DNA from 3 places in the Leclercia sp. LSNIH3 genome. Region 2 is predicted to be linked to each of the others. Evidence: predicted binding sites of a transcription regulator. Region 2 holds the regulator's gene; each other region holds the start of a gene.

Region 1 (10,837 bases), 630 kb from region 2:
CTCTATCCTGTGCAACGACTTCTGACTCGTCCGGCATCCTGGCCGGAACGGTTACTCATGGATATCAACTAACACTATGATTAGAATCAGAAAAGGACTTGATTTGCCGATTTCTGGCATCCCTTTACAGCAGATATTGCCTTCTGCAACACCCCGCCATGTGGCGATCATGGGGGACGACTACATTGGTATGCGTCCCACCATGCTGGTGCAGGAGGGCGATAGCGTTACTAAGGGCCAGGCGTTATTCGAGGATAAAAAAAATCCCGGCGTCCTCTTCACCGCACCCGCCAGCGGGACGGTGGTGGCCATTCATCGTGGCGAACGTCGCGTGCTGCAATCGGTGGTGATCCGGCTTGAAGGCGATCGGCAGCGCGAATTTACCCGCTACGATGTCGCCGATCTCCCCTCGCTCACCCGTCAGGCTGTACAAGCGCAACTGCTGGAATCAGGGTTGTGGACGGCGCTGCGTACCCGTCCTTTCAGCAAAACGCCGGTGCCCGGCACTATGCCGGCCGCCATCTTTGTCACCGCGATGGATACCAACCCGCTTAGCGCTGACCCGCAGCCTCTTATTCTGGCGCAGCGTCAGGCATTCGATGCCGGGCTGACCCTTCTCACGCACCTGACGGACGGCAAAGTGCATGTTTGCCAGGAGAACGGCGGCAAGCTGGGCGGGCATCCTCAAGGAAAGGTAACGTTTAATACCTTCGCCGGGCCGCATCCGGCAGGGTTGCCAGGCACGCACATCCATTTCCTGGAGGCCGTCAGCCTGACCAAACAGGTCTGGCATCTTAACTACCAGGACGTTATCGCCATCGGCAAACTGTTCACCACCGGCGAGCTGTATACCGATCGGGTTATCGCTCTGGGCGGCCCACAGATGCGCAACCCTCGGCTGGTGCGCACCTGCCTGGGCGCAGACATCAATGACCTGCTGGTGGACGAAACCCTGGAGGGCGAAAACCGCCATATTTCGGGGTCTGTGCTGAGCGGCAGGCATGCAGTAGGTGCCCATGCTTATCTTGGGCGTTTTCATTTACAGATAAGCGTGGTGAAAGAGGGACGCGAGAAAGAGCTGTTCGGCTGGGTAATGCCCGGCAAAGAGAAGTTCTCCGTTACCCGCACGACGCTGGGCCACTTCCTGCGCAACAAACTGTTTAACTTCTCCACGGATACCCATGGCGGCGAGCGGGCTATGGTGCCCATCGGTAACTACGAGCGCGTAATGCCGCTCGACATCCTGCCGACCCTGCTGCTACGCGATCTGCTGGCGGGCGATACCGACAGTGCCCAGGCGCTGGGCTGCCTCGAACTGGATGAAGAAGATCTGGCGCTGTGCACCTACGTTTGCCCCGGTAAATACGAATACGGACCCGTATTGCGCGAGGTGTTAACCCGCATTGAGCAGGAAGGATAACTGATGGGCCTGAAACATCTCATTGAAAAGCTGGAGCCGCATTTTACCCACGGCGGCAAGCTGGAAAAGTATTACCCGCTATTTGAAGCGACCGCGACGTTGCTCTATACGCCAGGCCAGGTCACAAAAGGGGCTGCGCACGTGCGCGACGCCATCGACCTCAAGCGCATGATGATCCTCGTCTGGTTCGCAGTGTTCCCGGCGATGTTCTGGGGTATGTATAATGTTGGTCTGCAAACGATCCCCGCGCTGACGCATCTTTATGATGCCCAGCAGCTGTCGCAGGTTATCGCAGGCGATTGGCACTACCGGGTGGCGCAGATGCTCGGCGTCAGCTTTACCCCGGATGCTGGTTGGATCAGCATGATGACGCTGGGAGCGGTCTATTTCCTGCCTATCTACCTGACGGTATTTTTGGTCGGCGGCTTCTGGGAAGTGCTGTTCGCGATTATCCGCAAGCATGAGATCAACGAAGGCTTCTTTGTTACCTCCATTCTGTTTGCCCTGATTGTTCCTCCGACCTTGCCTCTGTGGCAGGCGGCGATGGGTATCAGCTTTGGCGTGGTGATGGCGAAGGAGATCTTCGGTGGCACCGGACGCAACTTCCTTAACCCGGCTCTGGCCGGACGGGCGTTCCTGTTCTTTGCCTACCCGGCGCAGATCTCTGGCGATCTGGTCTGGACGGCAGCGGACGGTTTCTCTGGTGCGACGCCACTGTCGCAGTGGGCCGCCCATGGCGGCGAGTCGTTGATCAACAACGCGACCGGCCAGCCAGTGAGTTGGTTCGATGCCTTTATCGGCACCATTCCTGGCTCGATCGGGGAAGTTTCCACGCTGATGATCCTGATTGGCGGGGCCATCATTCTGTTTGGCCGCGTCGCCTCCTGGCGCATTGTGGCGGGTGTAATGCTCGGCATGATCCTCACTGCCACGCTGTTTAACCTGATCGGCTCAGCCACCAACCCGATGTTCGCCATGCCGTGGTACTGGCATCTGGTACTGGGCGGTTTCGCCTTCGGCATGATGTTTATGGCGACCGACCCGGTTTCGGCCTCGTTCACTAACAAAGGGAAATGGTGGTACGGCGCGCTTATCGGGGTTATGTGTGTCCTGATTCGTGTCGTCAACCCGGCCTACCCGGAAGGAATGATGCTGGCGATCCTGTTCGCCAACCTGTTTGCGCCGCTGTTCGATTACCTGGTGGTGCGTGCCAACATCAAACGGAGGAAGGCGCGTGGCTGAGATGAAAAATAATGACAGCATCGGCAAGACGCTGATGGTGATCATCGTACTGTGTCTGGTCTGTTCCATCGTGGTGGCAGGCTCTGCGGTAGGGCTTAAGCCTCGCCAGCAGGAGCAACGCGCCCTCGACAAGCAGCGTAACATTCTGGCAGTAGCGGGCCTGATGCAGGGCGAAATGAGCGCCGAGGATGTGGCGGAACTCTTCGCTGAACGCATCACACCGCGTCTGGTCGATCTCAATACCGGCGAGCTGCTGGAGAGCGATCCGGCCAGCTATAACCAGGCGCAGGCGCTGAAAGATCCGCAGCGCAGCACTGAACTGGAGGCCAGCCAGGATCCCGCTGGCATCAAACGTCGCAGCAACACAGCAGAGATCTACCTGGTGCGCGATGAGCAAAAGCGCGTTCAGGAGCTGGTTCTTCCGGTATATGGCAACGGGCTATGGTCGATGATGTACGCCTTCGTCGCTCTCAACACCAATGGCCGTACGATTAAAGGCATCACTTATTACGATCAGGGGGAAACCCCGGGGCTGGGCGGCGAAGTGGAAAACCCGGCCTGGCGAGCGCAGTTTGTGGGCAAAAAAGTGCTGGATGATAACGGCCAACCGGCTTTGAAAGTGATAAAAGGAGGCGCGCGTTCGGGTGATGAGTACGCCGTTGATGGCCTTTCCGGCGCCACCCTGACCTCAAACGGCGTTCAGCACAGCTTTGATTTCTGGATGGGTGAGCTGGGTTTTGGACCCTTTCTTAAAAAGGTACGTGAAGGAGAGCTGAACAATGGCTGATGCGGGCGAACTGAAAGAAGTTAAACGGGTTCTTATCGGGCCGCTCATCGCCAACAACCCGATCACCCTGCAGGTACTGGGCGTCTGTTCGGCGCTGGCGGTGACTACCAAACTGGAAACCGCCGTGGTGATGACCCTGGCGGTAACCCTGGTGACGGCATTTTCCAGCATGTTCATCTCGATGATCCGCCATCACATCCCCAACAGCGTGCGCATCATCGTGCAGATGGCGATTATCGCCTCGCTGGTGATCGTGGTGGATCAGTTGCTGCGGGCGTTTGCCTACGAAACTTCAAAGCAGCTGTCGGTGTTTGTCGGCCTGATTATCACCAACTGCATCGTAATGGGACGCGCAGAGGCCTATGCCATGAAGATGCCGCCGCTGGCCAGCTTTATGGATGGGATCGGCAACGGTCTCGGCTATGGCGTGATCCTGCTGACGGTCGGTTTCCTGCGTGAGCTGATCGGTAGCGGCAAGCTGTTTGGCATCACCGTACTGGATACCGTGCAAAACGGTGGCTGGTATCTGCCGAACGGTCTGTTCCTGCTGGCCCCCAGCGCGTTCTTCATTATCGGTTTGCTGATCTGGGCGGTGAGAACCTGGCGCCCTGAGCAGCAGGAAAAGGAGTAACCGACAATGGCTCATTACCTGAGTTTGTTTGTGCGGGCGGTGTTTGTTGAAAACATGGCGCTCGCGTTTTTCCTCGGCATGTGTACGTTCCTTGCCGTGTCTAAAAAGGTATCGACCGCCTTCGGGCTGGGCGTTGCCGTCACGGTGGTGTTAGGGCTGTCGGTTCCGATTAACAACCTGGTCTTTAACCTGGTGCTGCGCGACGGTGCGCTGGTTGACGGGGTTGATCTGAGCTTCCTCAACTTCATCACCTTCATTGGCGTCATTGCGGCGCTGGTGCAGATCCTTGAGATGATCCTTGATAAATACTTCCCGTCACTCTACACGGCGCTGGGGATCTTCCTGCCGTTGATCGCCGTGAACTGCGCCATCTTCGGCGGCGTGTCGTTTATGGTACAACGTGATTACAACTTTACCGAGTCGGTGGTGTACGGCTTCGGCTCTGGTATTGGGTGGATGCTTGCCATCGTGACGATGGCGGGTCTGCGCGAAAAAATGAAGTATGCCAACGTGCCGGCCGGGTTGCGCGGCTTAGGGATCACCTTTATCACCACCGGGCTGATGGCGCTGGGCTTTATGTCCTTCTCCGGTGTGCAGCTGTAAGGGCAAAATAGATGGAAATTATACTTGGCGTAGTGATGTTCACGTTGATCGTGCTGGTGCTCTCAGGGCTGATTCTGGTGGCGCGGTCAAAGCTGGTGAACTCCGGCGATGTGATCATCGAGATTAACGATGAGGCGGATAAGCAGATCCGCACCCCTGCAGGTGACAAGCTGCTGAACACGCTTTCCGGCAATGGCATTTTTATCTCTTCTGCCTGCGGCGGCGGCGGTTCCTGCGGGCAATGCCGGGTCACGGTCAAAGAGGGCGGCGGGGATATTCTGCCGACCGAGCTGTCGCACATTAGCAAGCGTGAGGCGAAAGAGGGCTGTCGTCTGGCCTGTCAGGTGGCGGTGCGCCAGGACATGAAGATTGAACTGCCGGAGGAGATCTTCGGCGTGAAAAAGTGGCAGTGTGAAGTTATCTCCAACGATAACAAAGCCACCTTCATTAAAGAGCTGAAGCTGCGCGTTCCCGATGGCGAAGATGTGCCGTTCCGTGCGGGCGGCTACATTCAGATTGAATGCCCGGCGCATACTGTCGCGTACAAAGACTTTGACGTTCCTGACGAGTACCGCGGTGACTGGGATAAATTCAACCTGTTCCGCTTTGTCTCTGAGGTCAAAGAGCCGACGCTGCGCGCCTACTCCATGGCCAACTACCCGGAAGAGAGGGGCATCATCATGCTCAACGTGCGTATCGCCACGCCGCCGCCGGGCGTACCGGATGCGCCGCCGGGGATCATGTCGTCTTATATCTGGTCGCTGAAAGCGGGTGATAAGGTCACCATCTCCGGTCCGTTTGGTGAGTTCTTTGCCAAAGAGACCGACGCCGAAATGGTCTTTATCGGCGGGGGCGCCGGGATGGCGCCGATGCGCTCGCACATTTTTGATCAGCTTAAGCGCCTGGGCAGTCAGCGTAAGATCAGCTTCTGGTACGGCGCCCGTTCGCTGCGTGAAATGTTCTATCAGGAGGAGTTCGAACAGCTGGCGCGCGACAACCCGAACTTCAGCTTCCACATTGCGCTCTCCGATCCGCTGCCGGAAGACAACTGGACCGGTTATACCGGGTTCATTCATAACGTGCTGTATGAAAACTATCTCAAACATCATGCCGCCCCGGAAGACTGCGAGTTCTACATGTGCGGGCCGCCGATGATGAACGCCGCTGTCATCAAAATGTTGCAGGATCTCGGTGTAGAGGATGAGAACATCATGCTGGATGATTTTGGAGGCTGATGATGATGACCTTCTTGCTGACCTTTGCGATGTTTGTGCTGGTGGTGTTTGGCATGTCGCTCGGCTGGTTGATTAAGCGCAAAAGCATTCAGGGCAGCTGCGGCGGCATCTCCTCGCTGGGGATGGAAAAAGTCTGCGATTGCCCGGAGCCGTGCGACGCGCGTAAAAAGCGTATTGCACGAGAAGCGCAACGCCAGCAGAACCGGATCCTCTGAATAATACAGGCCGCGACAGCGGCCTGCTTTTTTACTTAAGCCAGGCGCTGGCCTGCGCGGGCGAATCCACCATCACGCCGTCAGCCCCCAATGCTTGTGCTTTCTGGTAATCCTCTGCGGAGTTAACACCGAGCAGGATCACATGGGCATTTCCCTGAGAACGGAAACAGTCCATCGCCTCCTTATCCCACGTCAGGGTTGCCGGGGAGATACCATCCCCCAGCGTGAATTTCTCCACCACCTCTACCTTGCGATTCAGTTCCAGCCCGTACCAGTACGCATCCATTTTCTTTGCCGGCGTCTGGCAAACGTGGTTCAGTGAGATATTCGCCAGCCGGGTGCGTGTTTCACTGCGGGTGACAAAGCGCGGCACTTCCGCAGGCAGCGCATCCAGATAGCGATCCTCTGTGGAATATACGCGAACACGCGTCAGGCCGTTGGTCTCTTTCAGCACGCTAAGAAGCTGTTTACCCATCTCAGCCGGATCGGCGTCGGGAGATTTAATATCGATGTAAAACGGGGTGTCAGGCCAGCGTTCAAGCACCGCTTTCAGGGTTGGAATTGTGCTCCCGGCGACCTTTTCTTTCCATTTAGCCCCGGCATCAACTGTCGCCAGCTCCGCTTGGGTGTACTGCGAGATCTTTCCCTTTGCTGTGGTTAATGCGCTGAGATCGCTGGGACGATAAAGCACCGGCACACCGTCACGGCTGAGCTGCACGGTGACCCAGATAGCCTGAGCGCGGTTTTCCAGCGCCAGCTGGATCGCCGGAAGGGTATTCTCCGGCGCGTCGGCGGTTCCTCCACGGTGAGCAATCATTTGTGGGCTGGCCCAGGCGGAGGTGGTGAGCACAAGTGAGGCGATAATCATTTTTTTCATGAATAATTTTCCATTTTAAATCATGTAATTCAATGAGTTGTAAATGCTTGATGGCGTATTCTTGTACCACGCTTTAATGACAGGAGTGAGACGGTAAATCTGCTGACGCATTTTTTGCACTTTGTTATACTGTGCATAATTACAGGTGTGGTGACGATGATGCGCAAGATAATCCATGTCGATATGGACTGTTTTTTCGCTGCGGTAGAGATGCGCGACAACCCGGCGCTGCGGGATATCCCCATTGCCATTGGCGGCAGCCGTGTGCAGCGCGGGGTGATCAGCACGGCCAACTACCCGGCACGTAAGTTTGGCGTGCGCAGCGCCATGCCGACCGCAATGGCGTTAAAACTGTGCCCGCACCTGACCTTATTACCCGGACGTTTCGAGGCCTACAAAGAAGCGTCCCACCATATCCGCGAGATTTTTTCCCGCTACACCTCTCTGATTGAGCCTCTGTCGCTGGACGAAGCCTATCTGGATGTCACCGACAGCCTGCACTGTCACGGCTCTGCCACGCTGATGGCCCAGGAGATCCGCCAGAAGATTTTCGATGAATTACAGCTCACCGCCTCGGCGGGCATTGCGCCGGTAAAATTTCTCGCCAAAATCGCCTCGGATCTCAATAAGCCCAACGGCCAGTACGTCATCACCCCGGATGAGGTGCCAGCGTTTATCAAAACGCTGCCGCTCGGCAAGATCCCCGGCGTGGGGAAAGTCTCTGCGGCAAAGCTGGAGAACATGGGGCTGCGAACCTGCGGAGATGTACAGAACAGCGATCTGAGCATGTTGCTTAAGCGCTTCGGTAAGTTTGGCCGGGTGCTGTGGGAGCGGAGCCAGGGCATTGATGAGCGCAACGTTAACAGCGAGCGGCTGCGTAAATCCGTGGGCGTTGAACGGACACTGGCCGAGGATATTCACGACTGGGCAGACTGCGAAGCCATTATCGTCGGGCAGCTTTACCCGGAGCTTGAGCGTCGACTGGCAAAGGTCAAACCGGATCTGCTGATTGCCCGCCAGGGGGTAAAACTCAAGTTTAACGACTTCCAGCAAACCACCCAGGAACACGTCTGGCCGCGGCTGAACAAAGAGGATTTGATTGCGACCGCCAAGAAAACCTGGGAAGAGCGTCGGGCAGGGCGGGGAGTACGGCTGGTGGGGTTACATGTCACTCTGCTGGATCCGCAGCTTGAGCGGCAGCTGGTGCTGGGGCTGTAAAAAAGCCCGGTGGCGCTCACGCTTACCGGGCCTGATACGATGTGTGACCCTCAGGCCCGGCAAACGCAGTGCCGCCGGGCAACTGTCGGCGGATTACTTCGCCGGGATCGCTTTCAGCAGTTCCGTCAGCAGGGTCCAGTAATGGCCCACGCTTTCGATATGCACCTGCTCATCCGGGCTGTGCGGACCGGTAATGGTTGGCCCGATGGAAACCATATCCATATCCGGGTACGGTTTCTTGAACAGACCGCACTCCAGACCCGCGTGGATCACCTGAATGTTCGGCGTGCTGTTGAACAGACGCTGATAAGTTTCACGCACCAGCGCCATCACCGGTGAGCTTGCGTCTGGCTGCCAGCCCGGGTAGCTGCCCTTGGCGTTGGTTTGCGCACCAGAGAGTTTGCCCAGCGATTCCAGCATGCTCACCACATAATCTTTACCGCTGTCGATCAGGGAGCGGATCAGGCAGATGATCTCTGCGCTGTCGTCAGCCATGGTCACCACGCCGACGTTCAGGGAGGTTTCAACCACGCCTTTCGCCACGTCAGAGTTGCGGATCACGCCGTTCGGGGTCGCGTTCAGCAGTTGAACAAAGCGATCACGCGACTCTTCAGTCAGTGCAGCTTTATCCGTTGTGACAGCTTCCAGCACCACGGTCAGGTTCTTCTCTTTCGCTTCCAGTTCGTTTTTCAGGATATCGAGATAAACGGTAGCGAGCTTTTTCAGCGCATCGGCTTTGTCTGCGGCAACGGCCACGGTGGCGAAAGCTTCGCGTGGGATTGCGTTACGCAGCGTACCGCCGTTGAAATCCACCAGACGCAGATCCAGCTCGGCAGCGTGGCCAGCCAGGAAACGGGCCAGCAGCTTGTTGGCATTGCCTAAACCTAAGTGAATATCACCGCCGGAGTGGCCGCCCTTCAGCCCTTTCAGCGTCAGCTTGAAGGTCTGGAAGCCTGCCGGGATCGCTTCGCGGGTCAGCGGCAGCGTGGAGATAAAGTCGATACCGCCCGCGCAACCCATGTAGATTTCGCCTTCCTCTTCGGAGTCGGTATTGATCAGGATATCCGCCTGCAGCCAGTTCGGTTGCAGACCAAAGGCGCCATCCATACCGGCTTCTTCGGTCATGGTCAGCAGTACTTCTAGTGGACCATGCTCAACGCCATCGTCTGCCAGCACCGCCAGCGCAGAGGCCATACCGATACCGTTATCCGCACCCAGAGTGGTGCCGCGGGCTTTAATCCACTCGCCGTCGATGTACGGCTGAATCGGATCTTTGGTGAAATCGTGTACGGTGTCGTTGTTCTTCTGTGGAACCATGTCCAGGTGCGCCTGCAGCACAACCGGTTTACGGTTTTCCATCCCGGCGGTGGCCGGTTTACGGATCAGAATGTTGCCAACCTGGTCGCGTTCGGCGTGCAGCCCTTTTTCCTTCGCCCAGCCCATGATGTGTTCGGCAAGCTGTTCTTCGTGATAAGACGGGTGAGGAATTGAGCAGATTTTGGCAAAAATATCCCACAGCGGTTGTGGCGATAATTGAGACAGTTCAGACACAGTAAGTCTCCTTGTCGAGAGCCTGCAGACAATGTTGCAGGTCACGGGGTTAGCAGGTTTAGAGTTACCACAAGTCAGACTTGCGAGGTGGGTTCGAGAATACCACTTTCTCTGTCGGCTGGTAGGGGTAAGCAAGTAAAAACTCCGGGCGGAACCGCTTAGCACTGGTTTTTAGTGCTTCAGATCTCTATAATCTCGCGCAACCATTTTCCCCCTCGAACACTTTTTAAGCCGTATATAAACAGGCTGGGACAATTCACATGAGCGAAAAATACATCGTCACCTGGGACATGTTGCAGATTCATGCACGTAAACTGGCTGCACGCCTGATGCCATCCGAACAGTGGAAAGGCATTATCGCTGTTAGCCGCGGTGGCCTGGTACCGGGGGCATTGCTGGCACGTGAGCTGGGTATTCGCCATGTCGATACCGTATGCATCTCCAGCTACGACCATGACAACCAGCGTGAGCTGAAAGTGCTGAAACGCGCCGAAGGCGATGGTGAAGGTTTCATCGTGATTGACGATCTGGTTGATACCGGCGGTACGGCAGTGGCCATCCGCGAAATGTATCCTAAAGCGCATTTCGTCACCATCTTCGCTAAGCCAGCAGGTAAACCACTGGTTGACGATTATGTAATTGATATCCCGCAGGATACCTGGATCGAACAGCCATGGGATATGGGCGTCGTTTTCGTCCCACCGATTTCAGGCCGCTAATCCCTACATTTTTAACGCCCGGTGATGCCGGGCGTTATTTTTTTCGCCGTTGTCGCGTTACAATGATGCCCTCTGACGTATCTTAAGAGGCAGCGCGCAATGTCCCAGGCGAATCTCAGCGAAATTCTCTTCAAGCCCAAATTCAAACATCCGGAAACCTCGACGCTGGTTCGTCGCTTTAACAGTGGCGTACAACCGGCCGTGCAATCGGCGCTGGATGGCAAAAACGTCCCGCACTGGTATCGCATGGTCAACCGTCTGATGTGGATCTGGCGCGGCATCGATCCCCGTGAAATTCTGGATGTGCAGGCGCGTATCGTAATGAGCCAGGCCGAACGG
Region 2 (10,837 bases):
ATCACGTCACTGCCGTTTCGCGCCGCACCCAACGCCATCTGGTTGGTCATCCCCATGCTGCCCTGCAATCTCCGAAGAAAATCGATATCCTGCTGATCGATCTCCGAGCTGACGCGCGCGTGGGCATTGGCCTTAGCGACAAACGCCAGCGACAGCCCCGAGCCGGGAATACTGACGGCGATCCCTGCCCCGGCGTTGCCGTGCGCGGTTTTTCCCTCAAGAAACTCCAGCTGGTCGGCCAGACTGCCTGCGGCACCCTGAAGCTCACTGAGCGTTCCCTGCGGATCGGCCATGATCCTCGCTACGGTCAGATCGTCGATCATCTCCTGATCGGCGCGGATCTCATCGCTGATTTCGTCGATCTTATCCTGCAGATTGTCTTTATCGCTGATTTGCGCCCCCACCGAGGGAAATATAATGGCGACGTCATCTTCCGCCTGGGATTTTGCCAGCAGGGCCGGGTTGATCAATACCCCACTGCTATAATGCGCCGACGCAACGCCAGTCCCACCCATTGCATCGCCGCGTGCTTCCGTCCATGTATTTGCAGCTCCGGCCTGATTAGACAAAAGAAAAGCGGTGGCAATTCCCGCCACAGAAAATTTGAATTTTATTTTCACAGGACACCTGACTTATTGTGGGTGAATAAACCCCGGCAGCTAAATGCCGCGCAGGGGCATACGTCCTTTGTGAAAAAAGTATTAGGCGACGAATTTATCTAAACTTTCGTATTAGATAACTCGTTGATTTTCTTATCTTTTTAAATATGTATAGAACAAGAAATTATTTTTGCCCTGGTTTTCCATCATGAGGTCCAAAAAATTGCGGCGGATGATCGATCCAGCGATCTTCGCGCGTGGCGGCATATACCGGATTCAGCGGATAATAAATTCGGTTATGTTTTTTATTTGCTTCACCCACGACTAATAACCGCACATCTTCACTGGTATTATTAATAAAGGTGTGACAGACCCCCGTCCCGGCAGGAAAACCCACGCTATCCCCCGGCTCCAGCTTCCATAAATAGCCGTTGATCCAGGCTTCGGGATAACCCTCGAGCACAAAGATAAATTCCTCTTCATCGCTTTCGGCATGAGGATAAGAAGTGCGACGTCCGGGCGGCAGACGTTCGTGGTGGATACCGAGGCGGCCAAGCCCCAGCGCACGGGCCAGCGGCGCGCCAATGGAGAAACGCTCTGGGCTGTCAGGATAGGTCGAGTTGTCAGCACCTTCTACTTCACGCCAGTGTCGAATGCAGTCCGGTCTTTTCATCTTTTCATCCCCTGTGGTTTTTCGTCAGGGTAGCACACCCGGTGGATCTCGGCGTTTGGGCCAGAACATGGTAAAGTGGCGGTTTGTTATTCCACGTTATTCGAGGTGCAAAATGGAAACGACCACAATGCAGGCACTGTTAGCGCAAGCCGAAAAGCTGTGCGCGCAACGCAATGTGCGCCTGACTCCGCAGCGCCTTGAAGTGTTGCGTCTGCTGAGTCTGCAAAACGGGGCCATCAGCGCCTACGATCTGCTCGACCTGCTGCGTGAAAGCGAGCCTCAGGCCAAGCCGCCTACCGTATATCGGGCGCTCGATTTTTTACTGGAGCAGGGCTTTGTGCATAAGGTGGAATCGACCAACAGCTATGTGCTGTGCCATCTGTTCGATCAGCCGACCCACACCTCTGCGATGTTTATCTGTGACCGCTGTGGCAGCGTGAAGGAAGAGGGCGCGGAAGGGGTGGAAGATATCATGCATACCCTGGCAGCGAAGATGGGCTTTGCCCTGCGTCACAACGTGATTGAGGCGCACGGCCTGTGCCGTAACTGCGTCGAAGTGGAAGCCTGCCGCCATCAGGAAGATTGCCAGCACGATCACTCTATCCAGCTGAAGAAAAAGCCGCGCTGAGGGCAAAAAAAGGGGCGACCTGTAAGGTCGCCCTGGGCGTACATCCGTGTACCTGCGGGTATAGGTTAATTACCAGCGATAGTTGTTACGGGTTTCCCAGTCACCAACTTCTTTCTCCGCCTGGTCTTTCTCATAACCATAGCGTTCCTGAATTTTACCCACCAGCTGGTCACGTTTACCTTCGATGACGGTCATGTCATCATCGGTCAGGTCGCCCCACTGTTCTTTCACTTTACCTTTGAATTGTTTCCAGTTACCGCCGACTTGGTCTTTATTCATCATCCATTCCTCTTCGTTCGGTCGTTAAGGTTAAGTTCGTCCTGAAATACGTTTCGTGCTGGACGTGATAATAATTATAGATAAGCCTGCGGCGTTAGGTTTGTTATTCGGAATCTTTTACCATTTGGCAAGGCGAGGCCGCTATGAAAACCAGCTGCCGTTGCGCCAGTGCCTGTGCCAGATCCAGCCCAGAGACAGCCCGCGCAGGGCCAGGAACACGCTCAGGGCCAGCCACAAACCATGGTTGCCCAGCCACGGCAGGGTGAAGAGCGTCAGGCCAAACCCGGCGGCGGCCACCGCCATGCTGTTGCGCATCTCCGCCCCGCGAGTGGCACCGATAAACATGCCATCCAGCAGATAGCACCAGACGCCCACCACCGGCAGGATCACCTGCCAGATAAGATAGTGGCTCGCCAGCTCGCGCAGCTCGGGCAGTGAAGTCAGCAGGGCAATGATTTGATCGCCTGCCAGGGCATAGATGAGGGCAAAGGTAAGCGCGACCAGGCCAGACTGACGGCAGGCCGCCCGCCACACTTCCCGCAGCTGGCCGCTTTCCCGTGCGCCATAGGCCTGCCCGGAGTGCGCCTCGACCGCATAGGCGAAGCCATCCAGCGCGTAAGCGGTAAAGGTCAGCAAGGTCATCAGCACGGCGTTGACGGCAATAATCTCCGGCCCTAGCCGTGCTCCCATCACCGTCAGCGCCCCGAAGCAGAGTTGCAGCAGCAGCGAGCGCAACATGATGTCGCGATTGAGGGCCAGTAGCTTACGGATGTTGCCGCGCCAGCTCGTTTTCAGCAGCGCCAGCGAAATACCGCGCAGCGCCAATACCCGCCAGACCATCCATAAGCCGATCAGCAGGGTAGCGTATTCCGCGATAGCAGTCGCCAGGGCAGCGCCCTGCACGTTCATCTTCAGCCCCATCACCAGCCACACATCCAGCACGATATTGAGCAGGTTGCCCACCACCAGCAGGATCACCGGTGCCCGGGCATACTGCACGCCCAACAGCCAGCCGAGCAGCACCAGGTTAGCCAGCGATGCCGGGGCGCTGAGCCAACGGATCTCAAGGAAGCGCCGCGCCTGATGCAGGACGGCCTCGCTACCACCGACAATATGCAGCGCCAGATCGATAAGCGGCGTGCGCAGCAGCACAATCATTAACCCTGCGCCCAGCGCCAGGATCAGCGGCTGCACCAGTGCACGGGCCAGACGCAGCGGATCTTTCGCGCCATAGGCCTGAGCGGTAAGCCCGGTAGTGCTCATGCGCAAAAAGAGCAGCAGCATAAACAGGAAGCTGGTTGCCGTCGCGCCGATGGCGACACCACCCAGATAGACGGGCGAATCGAGATGACCAATCACCGCTGTGTCCACCAGCCCAAGCAGAGGAACGCTGATGTTGGAGACGATCATGGGAAGTGCAAGACGCCACAACGCCTTGTCTGAAGAAGTCAGGAGAGACATGGAAATGTTCGCCAGAGGCAAGAAAACCAGACTGCGACACTGCCGCAGTCTGTCAGAAAAGCATTATAACCATTCACCGTTGCGGATGACGCCAACCGCCAGGCCTTCGATGGAAAAGTTATTTTCACGCAGGTCGACAACAATCGGGGAAAACTCGCTGTTTTCCGGCAGCAGTTGCACAGTGTTACCCTGCTTTTTCAGGCGTTTAACGGTCACTTCATCATCGATACGTGCGACCACAACCTGCCCGTTACGCACGTCCTGAGTTTTATGGACTGCCAGCAGATCACCGTCCAGAATACCGATATCTTTCATCGACATGCCGCTAACACGGAGCAGAAAGTCTGCGCTCGGTTTAAACATGCCAGGATCGACCTGATAGTGGCCTTCAATATGCTGTTGCGCAAGCAGCGGTTCACCGGCGGCGACACGACCGACGAGGGGAAGACCCTCTTCCGCTTCAACCAGCAGACGAATGCCGCGAGACGCACCGGAGACAATTTCAAGTACACCCTTGCGCGCCAGTGCCTTAAGGTGCTCTTCAGCGGCATTTGGAGAACGGAAGCCCAGACGCTGCGCGATTTCTGCACGCGTCGGCGGCATACCCGTCTGGCCGATATGATCCCTAATGAGATCAAACACCTCTTGCTGCCTGGTCGTTAACGCTTTCATTCCGCCCCCTGGGTGTATATACAGTTATGCTGTGAGTATATACAGCTAAAGGTGATTTTGGAACCACAAACCGCATAAAAAACCAGAGACTTTTGCGGTTTCTGAAGGCTTATCGTAAATGTCCCCAAAGCAGCGTGACCCAGGTAAACAACGCAACGATAATCGCCATCAGCACTGCGGCAGAACCCATATCTTTCGCCCGGCCCGACAGCTCGTGAAAATCAGTGCCGATACGGTCTACTACCGCCTCGATCGCACTGTTCAGAATTTCGACTATCATCACCAACATCACCGAGCCAATCAGTAATACGCGGGTGATGGGATCCACATCCAGCCAGCAGGCAATAATAATCGCCGCGATGACAGCAACACCCTCCTGGCGAAATGCGGCTTCATTGATCCAGGCAGCACGGATGCCTTTCCATGAATAGCCGGCAGCTTTAATGATTCGGGTTAACCCAGTGGTATTATTGGCCATTAAAAGAAACCTTTCTTCGAAAATAGCGTCAGAAACGGTGGTTTAAGCGCCCTGCGCAGCCACCGGAAGTATGACGGGTAACAACAGAAATTTTGCGCGCTTTCTGTTATCCTTGCGCCGCAATTGCATTTTTAACCAGAGGCTTTACATCGTTTATGTCTGGCTGGCCACGAATTTACTACAAATTACTTAATTTACCATTAAGCGTCCTGGTAAAAAGCAAGTCTATTCCGGCGGTTCCTACGCTGGAGTTAGGACTCGATAACTCGCGTCCTATTATGTACGTTTTGCCTTATAACTCGAAGGCCGACTTGCTGACGCTGCGCGCCCAATGTCTGGCGCACGATCTCCCCGATCCGCTGGAGCCGCTGGAGATCGACGGCACCCAACTGCCGCGCTACATCTTTATCCACGGTGGCCCTCGCGTGTTCACCTGGTACACACCGAAAGAAGAGTCGATCAAGCTGTTCCATGATTACCTCGATCTGCACCGCAGCAACCCGCTGCTGGATGTGCAGATGGTGCCCGTGTCGGTCATGTTTGGCCGTCGTCCGGGGCGCGATAAAGGCGAAGAGAATCCGCCGTTGCGTATGCTCAACGGGGTGCAGAAATTTTTCGCCGTCAACTGGCTTGGCCGCGACAGCTTTGTCCGTTTTTCACCGTCAGTTTCACTGCGCCGCATGGCCGATGAACACGGTACGGATAAGACCATCGCCCAGAAGCTGGCACGTGTGGCGCGCATGCACTTTGCCCGTCAGCGTCTTGCCGCGGTAGGCCCACGCCTGCCTGCTCGCCAGGATCTGTTTAACAAGCTGCTGGCCTCAAAAGCCATTGCCCGTGCCGTCGAAGACGAAGCGCGCAGCAAAAAAATCTCCCACGAGAAGGCGCAGCAAAACGCCATCGCCCTGATGGAAGAGATTGCGGCCAACTTCTCCTACGAGATGATCCGCCTTAGCGACCGTATCCTGAGCTTTACCTGGAACCGTCTCTATCAGGGGATTAACGTGCACAACGCCGAGCGTGTGCGGCAGCTTGCCCACGACGGCCATGAGATTGTCTATGTACCCTGCCACCGCAGCCACATGGACTACCTGCTGCTCTCGTATGTGCTCTATCACCAGGGGCTGGTGCCGCCGCATATCGCTGCGGGTATCAACCTCAACTTCTGGCCAGCAGGCCCGATCTTCCGCCGTCTGGGTGCGTTCTTTATTCGCCGTACCTTTAAAGGTAACAAGCTCTACTCTACCGTGTTCCGCGAGTATCTGGGCGAGCTGTTCAGCCGTGGCTATTCGGTGGAATACTTCGTGGAAGGCGGCCGTTCCCGTACCGGGCGTTTGCTCGATCCTAAGACTGGCACTCTTTCGATGACCATTCAGGCGATGCTGCGTGGCGGTACGCGTCCAATCACCCTGGTGCCGATTTACATCGGTTACGAGCACGTGATGGAAGTGGGCACCTACGCCAAAGAGCTGCGCGGCGCCACCAAAGAGAAAGAGAGCCTGCTGCAGATGCTGCGGGGCCTGAGCAAGCTGCGTAACCTCGGCCAGGGGTATGTGAACTTCGGCGAACCTATGCCGCTGATTACCTACCTGAATCACCGTGTGCCGGAGTGGCGTGAGTCCATCGACCCGATCGAAGCAGTGCGTCCGGCCTGGCTGACGCCAACGGTTAACGCCATTGCCGCCGATCTGATGGTGCGCATTAACAACGCCGGTGCGGCCAACGCCATGAACCTGTGTTGTACCGCCCTGCTTGGCTCTCGCCAGCGTTCGCTTACCCGCGAGCAGCTGACCGAGCAGCTCGACTGCTACCTGAACCTGTTGCGCAACGTGCCGTACGCGGAAGACGCCACGGTGCCGACCGCCAGCGCCAGCGAGTTGCTTGAGCACGCGCTGCAGATGAACAAGTTTGAGGTCGAGAAGGACACCATCGGCGATATCATCATTCTGCCGCGCGAGCAGGCGGTGCTGATGACCTATTACCGCAACAACATTGCGCATATGCTGATGCTGCCTTCGCTGATGGCGGCCATCATCACCCAGCATCGCCAGATCACCCGTCAGGCGCTCCTGGAGCATGTCACCGCCCTTTACCCGATGCTGAAAGCCGAGCTGTTCCTGCGCTGGAACAACGACGAGCTGGCCGAGGTGCTGGATAAGCAGATTGAAGAGCTGACCCGCCAGGGCCTGATTTCGCAGAAAGATGACCTTCTGCTGATCAACCCGTCCCGGGCGCGCACGCTGCAACTGCTGGCGGCAGGCGCACGCGAAACCGTGCAGCGCTATGCCATTACTTTCTGGCTGCTGAGCGCCAACCCGTCGATCAACCGCGGTACGCTGGAGAAAGAGAGCCGCACGCTGGCACAGCGTCTCTCGATGCTGCACGGCATCAACGCGCCGGAGTTCTTCGATAAAGCGGTATTCAGTTCACTGGTGTTAACGCTGCGTGACGAGGGTTATATCAGCGACAGTGGTGATGCCGAGCCGGAAGAGACGATGAAGGTGTACCAGATGCTGGCAGACCTGATTACCTCTGACGTGCGCTTAACGATTGAGAGCGCAACGCAGGGCGAGTCTGCGGTCTGATGCCCGCCCCCGCCCCTCTTCCACCGGGAGAGGGAGCAAACATAAAAAATGGTAGCCGAAAGGCTGTAATGCCAGTCAGTTAAGCCCGATGGATTGTTCCGTTCACCTCATGTTCAGTAGAACATGGCATTACACAACCCGTGAACGTGACAAGGGGGGCCGCCGGGCCCCCCTTGTCAATCCCCGCGGCCCCGCAATGAAACCGGTGCTTCGCACTGCGCTCACCTCCCGACCGGCTGCCTGCGGTCGGCTCAACTCGACATCCTGTCTCGATTCGCCTCTGGCCGCCATCCCTGGCGTCCAGCCCTTGTCATCCGGTCTCCGGTTCGCCGGTTTCAGCGGGGACTCAACACCGGTGCCCCTTTCAGGCGACTAAGAAGCGTGAGGGAGCGTGAATCCGGCTGAAAATCGACGAAGCGTTTCCGTAAGGCCGGGGCGAGGCGCAGGGACGCGCCGAGAGGGCATAGCCTGCAGGGATGCAGGCTGGTGCCCGACCCGAAAGCTGGAGGGAATAAGCTGAGGACAAAATTGCCGGGAGCAATGTTGAACAGCACCTGCGCTGGCCCCGAAGGGGTGAGCCCCGGGGATGGGGCGAATATTCCGCGAAGCGGCGATTTTCTTTGCCGGGAGCCGGGGTAGCCAGGGGGGAGGCGGCCCCCCCTGGCACGTTCACCGCAGCGGAAGGGACATAAAGCAGAGGTACTTTAGTGAACAGAACCCTTCCACCTCAGTCAATTAGAAATATCAAAGTGCTTAACTGACTGGCATTACAGCCTTTAGGCTGTCATTTTTTTACCTCGCCACCGGGCATTGTTTACGCCCAGTAACTCACCGCCAGACCCAGGAACAACACCAGCCCTACATAGTTATTGTTCAGGAACGCTTTAAAGCAGGCTTCGCGCTCGCGGTTTGCGATAAGCTTTTGCTGATAGATGAACAGCACGCCCGCCGCCGCGATCGCCGCGTAAAATGCGCCGTTAAGCTGGTTCAGGTAACCAATGCCCACCATTAACCCCAGCACCGCGACCTGCAAAATCCCGATGATCAGCTTGTCCTGACGACCAAACAGAATGGCGGTGGATTTGATGCCGATTTTCAGATCATCGTCCCGATCGACCATCGCATATTGCGTGTCGTAGGCCACGGCCCAAAGGATATTGGCCAGGAACATCAGCCAGCAGCTCAACGGCACGCTTTCGCTGACGGCGGCAAACGCCATCGGGATCGACCAGCCAAAGGCGGCACCCAGCACCACCTGCGGCAGGTGGGTGTAGCGCTTCATAAACGGGTAGACCCAGGCCAGCGCCAGCGCTGCCACGGAGAGCAGAATGGTCATGGTGTTCAGGGTCAGCACCAGCAGGAACGAGAGCAGGATCAGCACCACAAACAGCGTGCGGGCCTCTTTCTCGGTGACATCGCCGCTCGGCAGCGGGCGATTAGCGGTGCGCTTTACATGGCCGTCAAACTTACGGTCGGCATAGTCGTTGACGACACAGCCCGCCGCGCGCATTAACCAGACGCCCGCCACAAACACTGCCAGGATCCACAGCGGCGGCAGGCCGGGGGTAGCCACCCACAGCGCCCACAGCGTCGGCCACAGCAGCAGCAGCGCACCGATCGGCTTGTCGGTTCGCATCAGGCGGTGGTACGCCAGCAGCTTGTTCTGCGTGAGACTCCTCTCCATTTTTTCTTCCTCTTAGTACAGCGGCGACGCCGGTAAAAACAGCTCGGTCAGCATCAAGGGTTTACCACTCAAGCGCAGGCGGGAACGGCGTCCCAATAGCCCGGCCTCGTGCCCAATCTCGATAAAATCACGGGTAAGCTCGGAGGAGGTGAACAGATAACGCCCCAGCGGGGTTTTGCCCATCTGTTGCAGCGCCATCTCCGGCCCGGTGAGGGTGGACTCAGGCACCACGGTGCGCCCGGCCAGCCACGGCTCGCCATCGGCACAGAGCAGGATCTCCCGCAGCCAGTAACGTGCCTCTTTCGGCAGCAACGGCAGCTCATCTGCCACCGCGTCAGGCGTGACAAATCCCTCCTGAATGAGGGTGACGGTGACCTTTTTGCCCTGCTGCTCAAAACGTTTGGTCATGGAATCTTCCAGCAGCAGCCAGTCGAGCTGCTCCGGTTCCAGCGCAGGAATTTCGTCAAAATTACGCAGTGCGCGCAGGAGCAAAAGCGCGGGGTGTGACATGCCTGACTCTCCGATACATAACGTGAAGCTATTGTATCGCAGAAACGCGGAATGGGGGCGGGCAAACGTGAACTAGCGAACATTATCGCAACAGAGATGCAACAGCGGCAGTCAGCGCAAAAAAAGTGCGCCCGCAAGGGCGCACCAAACTACTGACAAAATCAGCACTGTGGGGAGACGGTCACCCCTTGCCTTTTACACTGCTGATAAAGGTGGAACGGGCAGTGGTCGAGCCTAAACGCTCGGCTTCATCGAGGAGTTTCAGCGCCTTATCGACGTCACCTTTAGCAACTGCCTGTTTAATGGCCTGATTGAAGTAGGTTTCGGTGTCATTCAGCACCGGCTCGGCTTTCTTCGCGGCGACCGGGGCGGCAACAGGAGCAGCAGCAGTAGCCGGTGCAGCGGCTGGCGCGGCGTAGACCGGGGCAGGTGCTGCGGTGTTACCCACGGTGACCGGACCCTGGCCGGAAGAACCAAACAGCGGGCCGACCAGCACGCTGGAGGCATTATTGGTAGAAACTTTCAGCTTCAGCTCGCCGTCGGTGACGTGGCGGGCAAGCGGATCCGGGATATCCGGTACGGCGTTGCCGGTGCCTTTAGCATAGGCTTTTGCCGGGTTGATGAGTTTGGTGGTTTGCTGCAGATCCTTATCAGTGGTAAACACCAGGACGTACAGCTTTTGCTGGCCCAGCGCAGGCGTCAGGCGCATCACCCCTTCCAGGCGGTCAGCGCTCATTACACCCGGCTCCTGGTAGGTAAAGTATTCGCTTGGGAAGTAGGCCGATGGCGTCAGGTTCTGATCCAGAATGAGCACGTTCGGGGCGAATACGCTGGTTTGCTTGTTCACTACACTGGTCAGCGTAAGGGTGATTTCACCGATATTGGCAGGCACGCTGTAGGCCGCCACCGGGCCGCTGATCCCCGGCACATTCAGGGTCTGGCCGCCGGTAGAAAGCTGGGTGGTCTGGGTTTTAGACTGGTCGACAGGCGTCCAGACTAACTGTTGCAGTGCGGCAGCCGGTACAGCAGGCGCGGCGCTGGTGTTTTGCGGTACAAAATTGACGTTCGCCAGGGTGACGGCGGGAGCACTTGCCAGTAACCCTGCGGAGAGGCACAGCGCGACGAGACTTTTCTTCATTTTCATTATGTTTACCTCAGATAGCATCAGCACTGCGGTGGCCAGGCAATAGCGCGCAGCACCCTATGAAGAGAGGGGCTTGCGCCCCTCTTTTAGGTCAATACATCAGGTGTTACGTATTACCACCAGA
Region 3 (10,837 bases), 2.0 Mb from region 2:
CGAACCGGCGCTGGTGATACTGTCGACCAGCTCACGGGCGTTGCGGGTTTGAATGATCAGGTGCTCCGGGCCATAGAGATTGGAAATGGCGATACACTGCGCCAAATCCCGGGCGACGATCAGACGGCTGGCAGAGAGCGCCTGGCGAGCAGTATCGGCACGCGGCAGATCGGCAAGCTGACGCTCGACCGCTTCACCCACCCGTTTTGCCATACCGGCATCAGGCGTCAGCAGGATCACCTGCGAATCCGGGCCGTGTTCTGCCTGGGAAAGCAGGTCCGAGGCCACGAAATCCGGCGTCGCGCCGCTGTCGGCAATGACCAGCACTTCAGAGGGGCCAGCCGGCATATCGATAGCCGCACCGTCCAGCCGCTGGCTGACCTGACGTTTCGCTTCGGTCACAAAGGCGTTACCCGGACCAAAGATTTTATCCACTTTAGCGATGGACTCCGTACCCAGCGCCAGGGCGGCAATGGCCTGTGCCCCGCCGACTTTGAAAATCTCCTGAACGCCGCAGAGTTGCGCCGCATAGAGGATCTCATCGGCAATCGGCGGTGGAGAGCAGAGCACCACCTTGCGACATCCGGCGATACGCGCCGGGGTGGCAAGCATCAGCACCGTAGAGAACAGCGGTGCGGAACCGCCTGGAATATATAAACCCACCGAGTCAACCGGACGGGTCACCTGCTGGCATCGCACACCCGGCAGGGTTTCCACATCCACAACGGGCAGGGCTTGCGCGCGGTGGAAGGTGTCGATGTTGTTGACCGCCACCGCCATCGCCTGCTTAATGTCATCGCCCAGGCGGTTACAGGCGTCCGTGATTTCCTGCTCGCTCACCTTCAGCGCACCGACTTCGGTTTTGTCGAATTTGGCGCTGTATTCCCGCAGGGCATCGTCGCCACGGGCTTTCACATTGTCCAGAATCTCAGCCACGGTACGGGTAATGCTTTCGGACGCAGAGATAGCCGGGCGCATCAGCAGGTCGCGCTGTTGTTTCGCGCTACAGGTGTTCCAGTCGATAACGGTGTTAAAGGTCATGGTGGTTACTCCATCATCTTCTCAATTGGCAACACCAGAATCGAACTGGCACCCAGCGCTTTCAGTTTTTCCATGGTTTCCCAGAACAGGGTTTCGCTGCTGACCATATGCATCGCCACGCGCTGCTGATCCCCCGCCAGCGGCAGAATGGTTGGACGCTCGGCACCTGGCAGCAGGGCAATAACCTCATCCAGACGCTCAGTCGGCGCATGCATCATGATGTATTTCGATTCGCGGGCCTGGATCACCCCCTGAATACGGGTCAACAGACGGTCAATCAGCTGCTGCTTGGCTTCCGGCATCTCGCCGTCGCGCTGGATCAGGCAGGCTTTAGAGCGGTAGATCACCTCAACTTCGCGCAGGCCGTTGGCTTCCAGGGTCGCGCCGGTGGAGACCAGATCGCAGATTGCGTCAGCCAGACCGGCGCGCGGTGCCACTTCGACAGAGCCGTTGAGCAGGCAGGATTTAAACTGGACCCCTTTCTGATCGAGATAACGCTTCAGCAGGTGAGGGTAGGAGGTGGCGATACGCTTGCCATTCAGTGCAGCCGGGCCGTCCCATGCTTCGTCAGCAGGGGTTGCCAGCGACAGGCGGCAACCACCAAAATCGAGACGGCGCAGCGTAAAGTAGCGTGGGTCTTCGCCCTGTGCGCGGCGGGTGAGGAGTTCTTCTTCCAGCACGTTCTCGCCAATGATGCCCAGATCCACCACGCCGTCCATTACCAGCCCCGGAATGTCATCGTCACGCACGCGCAGAATATCAATCGGCATATTCTCTGCCAGCGCAATCAGGCGCTGAGTGTGCAGGTTGATTTTGATGCCGCAGCGCGCCAGCAGTTCGCGTGAATCGTCGCTAAGACGACCTGATTTCTGCATAGCTATGCGTAAACGTGAATTATCTAACATTGTCGGTTCCTCATGATCCTGTTGTAACTTGCCTGAACACGGTCCAAAAAAAAGGCCCCGGAAGGCGATCTTCCGGGGGCTTTTTCTTGCGTTCATGCACCGCTGGAAGATCTAACTGTCTTCCAGCACACATCGCCTGAAAGACTAGTCAGGATGATGGTGATGATGGTGGTGTTTAAATTGAACGCGTGTCATAAAATTCTCGATGAATGCTTATTCATGTGATGTTGTTTAACCTAAACCACTTACGCTACATAAAGCAAGGGCTTTTTTTAATCATTAAACGATTTCATATTGGTGCTATCAATTGTCAGTTGCGCATGGCTGGCGTAGCCTTAAAGCAGAGGCGTAAACGTCAGGAGAAAACGCATGAAAAAGGTCGCAATTGTCGGTCTGGGATGGCTTGGAATGCCGCTGGCCATGTCGTTGCTGTCACGGGGCTGGCAGGTCACCGGCAGTAAAACTACCGTGGATGGGGTCGAGGCGGCGCGGATGTGCGGCATCGAGAGCGTTGAATTGCGCCTGGAGCCAGAGTTAGTGTGTGACACCGACGATCTGGATACGCTAATGAGTGATGTGGATGCGCTGGTGATTACCCTGCCGGCACGCCGCACCGGGCCGGGTGAGAATTATTATCTGCAGGCCGTACAGGAAATTGTCGACAGTGCCCTCGCGTACCATATTCCCCGCATTATTTTCACCAGCTCCACCTCGGTATATGGCGATGTGGACGGCACCGTGAAAGAGAATATGCCGCGCCAGCCGGTGACGGCAAGCGGGCGGGTTTTAAAAGAGCTGGAAGACTGGCTGCACAATTTACCGGGTACCCAGGTAGATATATTACGGCTGGCGGGGCTGGTGGGGCCGGGGCGCCATCCTGGTCGCTTTTTTGCCGGAAAATCAGCGCCTGACGGCCAACATGGCGTCAATCTGGTGCATCTTGAAGATGTGATCGGCGCAATTACCCTGCTATTACAGGCTCCAAAGGGCGGGCACATCTATAATATATGTGCGCCCTCTCATCCAACACGCAGTACATTTTATCCGGTGATGTCGCGTCAGCTTGGCCTGGCGCCGCCGCACTTCCACGATGCCCCGGGAGAGGGGAAGGGCAAATTGATTGATGGGAACCGCATCTGTCATGAACTGGGATTTGAGTATCTCTTTCCCGATCCGCTGGTTATGCCTATGGAGTAATGCCGCTGGCGGAGCGTAAGCGCACCACAAGGGGGTGAGCATGAAACCGCTGCTGGATGTCCTTATTATCCTTGATGCACTGGAAAAAGAGGGGAGCTTTGCTGCGGCCTCGGCAAAGCTCTTTAAAACTCCTTCGGCACTCAGCTACACCGTTCATAAGCTCGAAAGCGATCTTAATATTCAGATCCTTGACCGTTCCGGCCACCGGGCGCGCTTTACCCGCACCGGACAAATGCTGCTGGAAAAAGGGCGTGAGGTACTGCATACGGTACGTGAGCTGGAAAAGCAGGCCGTCAAACTGCATCAGGGCTGGGAAAACGAACTGATTATTGGGGTCGATGATACATTCCCCTTTTCCCTGCTTGCACCGCTCATCGAAGCCTTTTACGAACGACACAGCGTTACCCGCCTGAAGTTTATCAATGGCGTGCTGGCTGGCTCCTGGGAGTCGCTGGTGCAGGGGCGAGCGGATATTGTCGTCGGCGCGCTGCTTGAGCCGCCGCAATTAAGTGATTTTGGCTTTGCCTGTCTCGGGCACCTGGAACAGGTGTTCGTCATTGCACCACACCATCCCCTGGCCCAGGAGCCAGAGCCGGTTAACCGGCGAGTGATCAAAAATTATCGCGCCATCGTGGTGGGTGACATTTCATTACCAAGCTGTGCGGCCTCTTCGCAGTTACTGGACGATCAGGAAGCCATCACGGTATTTGATTTTAAAACCAAGCTGGAGCTGCAAATTAGCGGCTTAGGCTGCGGTTATCTGCCACGTTATTTAGCCCAGCGCTATATTGAAAGCGGAGCGCTAATAGAGAAACAGGTTATCGCGCAATCCAGTTATGATTCCGTATGGATAGGCTGGAATGAGCAGACAGCCGGGCTTGCCAGTGCATGGTGGCGACAAGAAATTTTAGCAAATAGTGCTATTGCTGCCGTTTATGCGCAGGGTGCGGCTGAAAAATCAGGTGAATAATAAAAAATTTAACTTTAGGATGCCTTCCGATCTCTTGCATTTTAACTATCATTTAGGGAAAATGCGCCGCAGCAAACATGGAATAATCGACGATATAAAAGGCGTCGATTATTTTTTTTTGCATGTAAGAAAACCATTAAATCCAAGAGGCCGGGCTTCGTACCGGATAGATATTTACTAAAATCCGACAGTTGTTGTCGCTGAGGAAGAAAGAAATGGGGCAATTTTTCGCTTACGTGGCGGTATTCACCGTAAAGGAGAATAACTATGTCGCTTAACGCAACTCCAAAAACCTCTCGCGTGGAATTACGTAAAACGCTTACGTTAATTCCGGTTGTTATGATGGGCCTTGCCTATATGCAGCCGATGACGCTGTTCGATACGTTTGGTATCGTTTCAGGCCTCACTGACGGTCACGTTGCAACGGCGTATGCCTTTGCGCTGATCGCGATCCTCTTTACCGCGCTGAGCTACGGCAAGCTGGTTCGCCGCTTCCCGTCCGCAGGCTCTGCGTACACCTATGCTCAGAAATCCATTAGCCCGGCTGTCGGCTTTATGGTGGGCTGGTCATCTCTGCTGGACTACCTGTTCATGCCGATGATCAACATTCTGCTGGCAAAAATTTATTTTGAAGCGCTGGTGCCTTCCGTACCGTCGTGGATCTTCGTTGTAGCGCTGGTGGCCTTTATGACCATCTCTAACCTGCGCAGCATCAAGACCGTTGCCAACTTCAACACCCTGATTGTTATCCTGCAGATGGGTATTGTGGCGGTTATCGTTGGTCTGATCATCTACGGCGTTTCTCACGGTGAAGGCGCAGGTACGCTGACCAGCACCCGTCCGTTCTGGTCTGAAGGCGCACATGTGGTGCCGATGATCACCGGTGCGACGATCCTGTGCTTCTCGTTCCTCGGCTTCGACGGTATCTCTTCTCTGTCAGAAGAGACCAAAGACGCTGAGCGTGTGATTCCGCGCGCGATCTTCCTGACGGCATTAATTGGCGGCATCATCTTTATCGGTGCCTCTTACTTCCTGCAGCTGTACTTCCCGGATATCTCTCGCTTCAAAGATCCGGATGCATCGCAGCCAGAAATCATGCTGTATGTTGCCGGTAAAACATTCCAGTGGGGCGTGCTGATCTTCTCCAGCGTTACCGTTCTGGCATCCGGTATGGCAGCGCACGCGGGTGTTTCCCGTCTGATGTATGTGATGGGCCGTGATGGCGTGTTCCCGACTCGCTTCTTCGGTTATGTCCATCCAAAATGGCGTACCCCGGCGTGGAACGTGCTGCTGGTCGGTGCGATTGCGCTGCTGGCCATCAACTTTGACCTGGTTACCGCGACGGCGCTGATTAACTTCGGTGCGCTGGTTGCCTTTACCTTTGTTAACCTCTCCGTGATCTCTCAGTTCTGGATCCGTGAGAAGCGCAACAAAACGCTGAAAGACCACTTCAACTACCTGGTTCTGCCGGTATGTGGTGCGCTGACTGTCGGTGCGCTGTGGATCAACCTGGAAGAAAGCTCTATGGTTCTGGGTCTGATCTGGGGTGGTATTGGCCTGATTTACCTGGCTTGCGTAACCAAAAGCTTCCGCAACCCGGTTCCTCAGTACGAAGACGTTGCGTAACAATACTCAGGCCCGGCACCTATAGCGCCGCCGGGCAAAGAAAAAAAGCCGGAGACATCGCCTCCGGCTTTTTTGTTTTCTCAGGTCACACAATTTCCTGCGCATATTGATACAGCGCTTTCAACAGCATTTGCTTCTCAGCATTGCCTTCATACTCGCCGTAAAGCATCTCAAGCTCCTGCGCGTAAGCCTGCAGATATTCCGGGGTAAACACATTGCGGCGATGCTGCAACCAACGCTCCTGCTCGGCCTCATCCAGCGTGCCGGGGAAATTACGCGCCCGGTAGTTAAAGATAAGTTTGTTAATACGTTGATCGGCAAAGGTGATATCCAGCGCGGGCAGATTACGGGGATCGGTCTTTAGAACGATATTCATGGCAGAGCGGTCAGCGTCGCTGAAAAAGCCGTTGTAGAGTTGGGCATCAACGTTATCTGACGGAACGAACGGCTCCGCTTCAGCAAAAATCGCCACCACTTTTTCCCGTACCTGCGGGTTCTCCCGCAGCCGTTTCAGGTTATCCAGACAGTGCTGACGGTCAATCCCCAGCCGTTCGGCATCTTCCGGGCGCAGGGTATTGGCAGGGGCCAGCACCGGACACTTATTGATATGCACCAGCTTCACCGGCACGGCAGCAGCGTCGCCCAGCGCCTCTTTCGGGGTGTACAGCCGTTCGCGAAGGGCATCGCTCTCCAGCGTCAGCAATGGCGTAATATCCCCCGCCAAATCCACCATAATGACTGCATTACGGTTTTCCGGGTGCCAGGCCAGCGGAGCTACCCAACTGGTATTTCCGCGCCAGGCACCAAACATCCCGGAGATATGCATCAGTGGCTTCATCTGCGGCACGTCAATCAGGGTGGTCAGTTTTTGTTTACTGCGATGGCTGAGCAGGTACTCAAACAGCTTCGGCTGCCGGGTCTTCACCAGCTTCGCCATAGCGATAGTGGCGTAGACATCCGCCATCGCGTCATGGGCATTACTGTGTTCAATGCCGTTTGCGCGGGTCAGATGTTCAAGACGGAAGCTGGGCAGCCCATCTTCATTGTCGGGCCAGACGATCCCCTCCGGGCGCAGGGCATAGCAGGCGCGCATAACGTCCAGCAGATCCCAGCGCGAATTCTTGTTTTGCCAGCTCCAGGCATAGGGATCGTAGAAGTTGCGGTAAAAAATATGCCGGGTCACTTCGTCATCGAAGCGCACGTTGTTGTAGCCCACCACGCAGGTGTTGGGCACGGTAAACAGGTCATGAATGCGACGGGCGAACTCTGCTTCATTCACCCCTTTTTCACGGGCTTCCTGCGGGGTGATGCCGGTGACCATCACTGCGCCGGGCTGAGGCAAATAGTCATCGGCGGGTTTGCACCAGAATACCTCCGGCTCACCGATGATATTGAAATCAGCATCGGTGCGTATCGCGGCAAACTGGGCAGGGCGATCCAGCGAGGGGCTGGTGCCAAAGGTTTCGTAATCGTGGAATAAAAATGTAGGCAGCGCGACGGAGTCAGACACCAGTAATACCATCCTGTTTATGAGTGACCCCCTTATGGTAAACCATCCAGCCTGGCACGCCGAAGGAAAAGCACCCTAAGCCTGCAAATTTGCGAGACACCGTCCGGGAAAAACGTGCGTGCTGTCACAATTTTTTGCAATTATTCCAGGTATCAAGCGGAAAACTTCCGTAAAAAGGTCAACGATTTTAAATGACTGAGGATATACCGTTGAAACGCCGTCTGTTTATTGCTGTTTCTTTACTCACTTTGAGCATTTCTTCCGCGCTGGCTGCCGACCCGATTAATTATGCGCCGCAGCCGCCAGCTATCCAGGCCGGTTCCTGGGTACTGATGGATTATACGACGGGGCAGATTTTAACGGCGGGCAACGAACATCAGCAGCGCAATCCAGCCAGCCTCACCAAGTTGATGACCGGCTACGTGGTGGATCGCGCTATCGACAGCCATCGCATCACCCCGGACGATATGGTCACGGTCGGTCAGGATGCCTGGGCCAAGGGGAATCCGGTTTTTGACGGCTCCTCGCTGATGTTCCTGAAGGCGGGCGAGCAGGTTTCGGTGCGTGACCTTAGCCGCGGCCTGATTGTCGATTCCGGCAACGACGCCTGTGTGGCGCTGGCCGATTATGTGGCGGGCGGGCAGCCGCAGTTCGTGAACATGATGAATGATTACGTTAAAAAGCTGAATTTGCGCGATACCCATTTTGAAACCGTGCACGGTCTGGATGCGCCGGGCCAGCACAGTTCGGCGTACGACCTGGCGGTACTCTCCCGGGCCATCATCCACGGAGAGCCAGCGTTCTATCACATGTACAGCGAGAAAAGCCTGACGTGGAACGGCATCACCCAGCAGAACCGTAACGGCCTGCTGTGGGATAAGTCGCTTAACGTCGATGGCCTGAAAACCGGTCACACTTCCGGCGCTGGTTTCAACCTGATTGCCTCTGCTGTGGACGGTCAGCGTCGCCTGATTGCCGTCATTATGGGGGCTGAAAGTCCGAAAGGGCGCGAGGATCAAGCGCGCAAGCTTCTGCACTGGGGACAGCAAAACTTCGATACCGTGCAGATCCTGCGTAACGGTAAGCAGGTAGGCATCGAGCGGATCTGGTACGGCAATAAAGAACAGATTTCGCTGGGAACCGACCAGGACTTCTGGCTGGCCCTGCCGAAGGCAGAGTTGCCGAATATTAAAGCCAAATATGTGCTGGATAAAAAAGAGCTGGAAGCGCCGATTGCCGCGCATCAACGGGTTGGTGAGATCGAACTCTACGATCGCGATAAAGTGGTCGCCCACTGGCCGCTGGTGACGCTGGAAAGCGTAGGGAAAGGCGGGATGTTTTCACGTCTGAGCGACTATCTTCACCATAAAGCCTGACGGCTGAAGGAGCAGGCTGGCGACTGTGCGAGACTGCTCGCATAATGAACAGGTCATTATTGTTAAACCGCTTTTCTCTGCATTACAGTGTATGTATATACAGTAACCAATCGGAGGCAGCATGGACTACAGCATCAAGCACCAGAATAAACGCAAAATCGCCGGTTTTCATATGGTTGGCCCCTGGGAGCAAACGGTAAAGCAGGGTTTTGAGCAACTGGTGATGTGGGTCGATGGCCGACAGATTCAGCCGCTGGAGTGGGTGGCGGTTTATTATGATAATCCTGATGAAGTGCCAGCCGAAAAGTTACGCTGCGGCACGGTTGTCACCGTGCCGGACGATTTCGTTATCCCCGCTAACAGCGAAGGGGTGATCCTTACCGAAGTGGCAGAAGGCGAGTACGCGGTTGCCAGCGCCCGCGTTGAGAACCATGACTTCGCCACCCCGTGGAACCTTCTTTTTGATAGCCTGCTTGAAGATGTCGATTACCAGATAGCGCCGAAACCCTGCTTTGAACGTTACCTGAATGACGGTAATGCCGATGGCTACTGGGATATCGAAATGTTTATTCCGGTACAACACCGGGTCGCATAACCCCGCACATATTCCCACTGTTTACAGGGTTTTTCTGCCGGGTTATCACCGCTCCGGCAGAAAACACAGTACAATCAGGATTTGCCGTAATGCTGGAGAGCGTGTGCGTCCCGACAAATCTCTAACGCCTTTTGAAATCAGACTGTATCGCCATTACCGCATCGTACACGGCTGCCGTATCGCGCTGGCGTTTATCCTCACCTTTTTACTGGTGCGTCTGCTGGACGTGCCGGAAGGGACCTGGCCGCTGATTACCCTGGTGGTAATCATGGGGCCCATCTCCTTCTGGGGTAACGTGGTGCCACGCGCGTTTGAGCGTATTGGCGGCACCATTCTTGGCTCGGCGCTGGGGCTGATTGCCCTGAAGCTGGAGCTTTTCTCCCTGCCGCTGATGCTACTGTGGTGCGCGGCAGCGATGTTCCTTTGCGGCTGGCTGGCGCTCGGCAAGCGGCCTTATCAGGCGCTGCTTATTGGTATCACCCTTGCGGTGGTGATCGGCGCGCCAACCGGGGATATGCATACCGCATTGTGGCGAAGCGGCGACGTGATCCTCGGCTCCCTGTTAGCGATGTTGTTTACCGGGATCTGGCCGCAGCGGGCGTTCCTGCACTGGCGTATCCAGATGGCGAACTACGTCACCGCTTTTAACCGGGTTTATCAGGCGGGCTTTTCTCCCAACCTGGTTGAACGCCCGCGTCTGGAAAAACATCTGCAAACCATCCTCAATGACGTGGTAAAAATGCGCGGCCTGATCACGCCAGCCAGCAAAGAGACCCATATCCAGAAATCTATCTTCGAAGCCATCCAGACCGTCAGCCGCAACCTGGTCTGTATGCTGGAGCTGCAAATCAACGCCCATTGGGCGTCACGTGCCAGTCATTTTGTGATGCTGAATGCCCGGACTTTAAAAGAGACGCAGCAGATGACGCAGCAGACGCTGCTCACCATCGCCCATGCGCTCTACGAAGGCAATCCGCAGCCCATTCTGGCCAATACCGAGCGGCTGAACGAAATTGCTGCCGAGCTGCGCCAGCTGATCAACGATCGGTCCAGTGAAAACGTGGCAGAAACGCCCATTCACGGCTATGTATGGTTGAGCATGGAACTTGCGCGCCAGCTCGAGCTGCTGTCGCATCTTATCTGTCGGGCATTGCGCAAATAAAAAGCGGCCATGCGCGGTTGTGATGCCTGCTGCTTCGATTCAGCAGAAATTGAGGTTATGATAGGGACAAAGGAAAAATTATTGTCATCAGCAATCGCTGTCAGTAATGTTAACGGCATCGCGGTTGTTTAAACGAATCCGAATCTCACATTATCAGGGGTGTAAAAATGGAAACTACCAAGCCTTCGTTCCAGGATGTTCTGGAATTCGTCCGCCTGTTCCGTCGCAAGAACAAACTGCAACGTGAAATCCAGGACGTTGAGAAAAAGATCCGTGACAACCAGAAGCGTGTCCTGCTGCTGGACAACCTGAGCGACTACATCAAGCCAGGCATGAGCGTTGAAGCCATCCAGGGCATCATCGCCAGCATGAAAAGCGATTACGAAGACCGCGTGGATGACTACATCATCAAGAATGCTGAAATCTCTAAAGAACGTCGTGAAATCTCGAAAAAG

Evidence for each region. The regulator LexA, encoded in region 2, represses DNA repair genes until DNA is damaged. The targets are predictions, from matches to a motif close to TNCTGTATGTACATACAGNA.
Region 1: the regulator LexA is predicted to act here: its motif matches at 7,138-7,157, upstream of dinB (DNA polymerase IV).
Region 3: the regulator LexA is predicted to act here: its motif matches at 8,711-8,730, upstream of sbmC (DNA gyrase inhibitor SbmC).

Annotation. Positions count from the first base shown of each region.
Region 1 covers NZ_CP026387.1:1,507,306-1,518,142, reverse strand. The annotation lists gene C3F35_RS07400 (Na(+)-translocating NADH-quinone reductase subunit A) at 77-1,420, shown strand; gene C3F35_RS07395 (NADH:ubiquinone reductase (Na(+)-transporting) subunit B) at 1,424-2,662, shown strand; gene C3F35_RS07390 (Na(+)-translocating NADH-quinone reductase subunit C) at 2,655-3,449, shown strand; gene C3F35_RS07385 (NADH:ubiquinone reductase (Na(+)-transporting) subunit D) at 3,442-4,080, shown strand; gene nqrE (NADH:ubiquinone reductase (Na(+)-transporting) subunit E) at 4,087-4,683, shown strand; gene nqrF (NADH:ubiquinone reductase (Na(+)-transporting) subunit F) at 4,695-5,918, shown strand; gene nqrM ((Na+)-NQR maturation NqrM) at 5,918-6,133, shown strand; gene C3F35_RS07365 (glycerophosphodiester phosphodiesterase family protein) at 6,165-7,010, opposite strand; gene dinB (DNA polymerase IV) at 7,170-8,228, shown strand; gene pepD (cytosol nonspecific dipeptidase) at 8,322-9,779, opposite strand; gene gpt (xanthine phosphoribosyltransferase) at 10,040-10,498, shown strand; gene frsA (esterase FrsA) at 10,598-10,837, shown strand, end outside.
Region 2 covers NZ_CP026387.1:2,136,572-2,147,408, forward strand. The annotation lists gene C3F35_RS10355 (conjugal transfer protein TraF) at 1-620, opposite strand, end outside; gene C3F35_RS10360 (cupin domain-containing protein) at 784-1,272, opposite strand; gene zur (zinc uptake transcriptional repressor Zur) at 1,385-1,900, shown strand; gene C3F35_RS10370 (CsbD family protein) at 1,970-2,179, opposite strand; gene dinF (MATE family efflux transporter DinF) at 2,321-3,640, opposite strand; gene lexA (transcriptional repressor LexA) at 3,704-4,312, opposite strand; gene C3F35_RS10385 (diacylglycerol kinase) at 4,422-4,790, opposite strand; gene plsB (glycerol-3-phosphate 1-O-acyltransferase PlsB) at 4,946-7,375, shown strand; gene ubiA (4-hydroxybenzoate octaprenyltransferase) at 8,190-9,059, opposite strand; gene ubiC (chorismate lyase) at 9,072-9,569, opposite strand; gene malM (maltose operon protein MalM) at 9,751-10,713, opposite strand; gene C3F35_RS10410 (maltoporin) at 10,827-10,837, opposite strand, start outside.
Region 3 covers NZ_CP026387.1:4,146,640-4,157,476, forward strand. The annotation lists gene hisD (histidinol dehydrogenase) at 1-1,041, opposite strand, end outside; gene hisG (ATP phosphoribosyltransferase) at 1,047-1,946, opposite strand; His leader region at 1,992-2,115, opposite strand; gene hisL (his operon leader peptide) at 2,091-2,141, opposite strand; gene C3F35_RS20020 (SDR family oxidoreductase) at 2,316-3,143, shown strand; gene C3F35_RS20025 (LysR family transcriptional regulator) at 3,184-4,113, shown strand; gene yoeI (membrane protein YoeI) at 4,329-4,391, shown strand; gene C3F35_RS20035 (APC family permease) at 4,381-5,739, shown strand; gene sbcB (exodeoxyribonuclease I) at 5,825-7,249, opposite strand; gene dacD (serine-type D-Ala-D-Ala carboxypeptidase DacD) at 7,453-8,625, shown strand; gene sbmC (DNA gyrase inhibitor SbmC) at 8,747-9,220, shown strand; gene C3F35_RS20055 (FUSC family protein) at 9,324-10,382, shown strand; gene C3F35_RS20060 (DUF496 family protein) at 10,550-10,837, shown strand, end outside.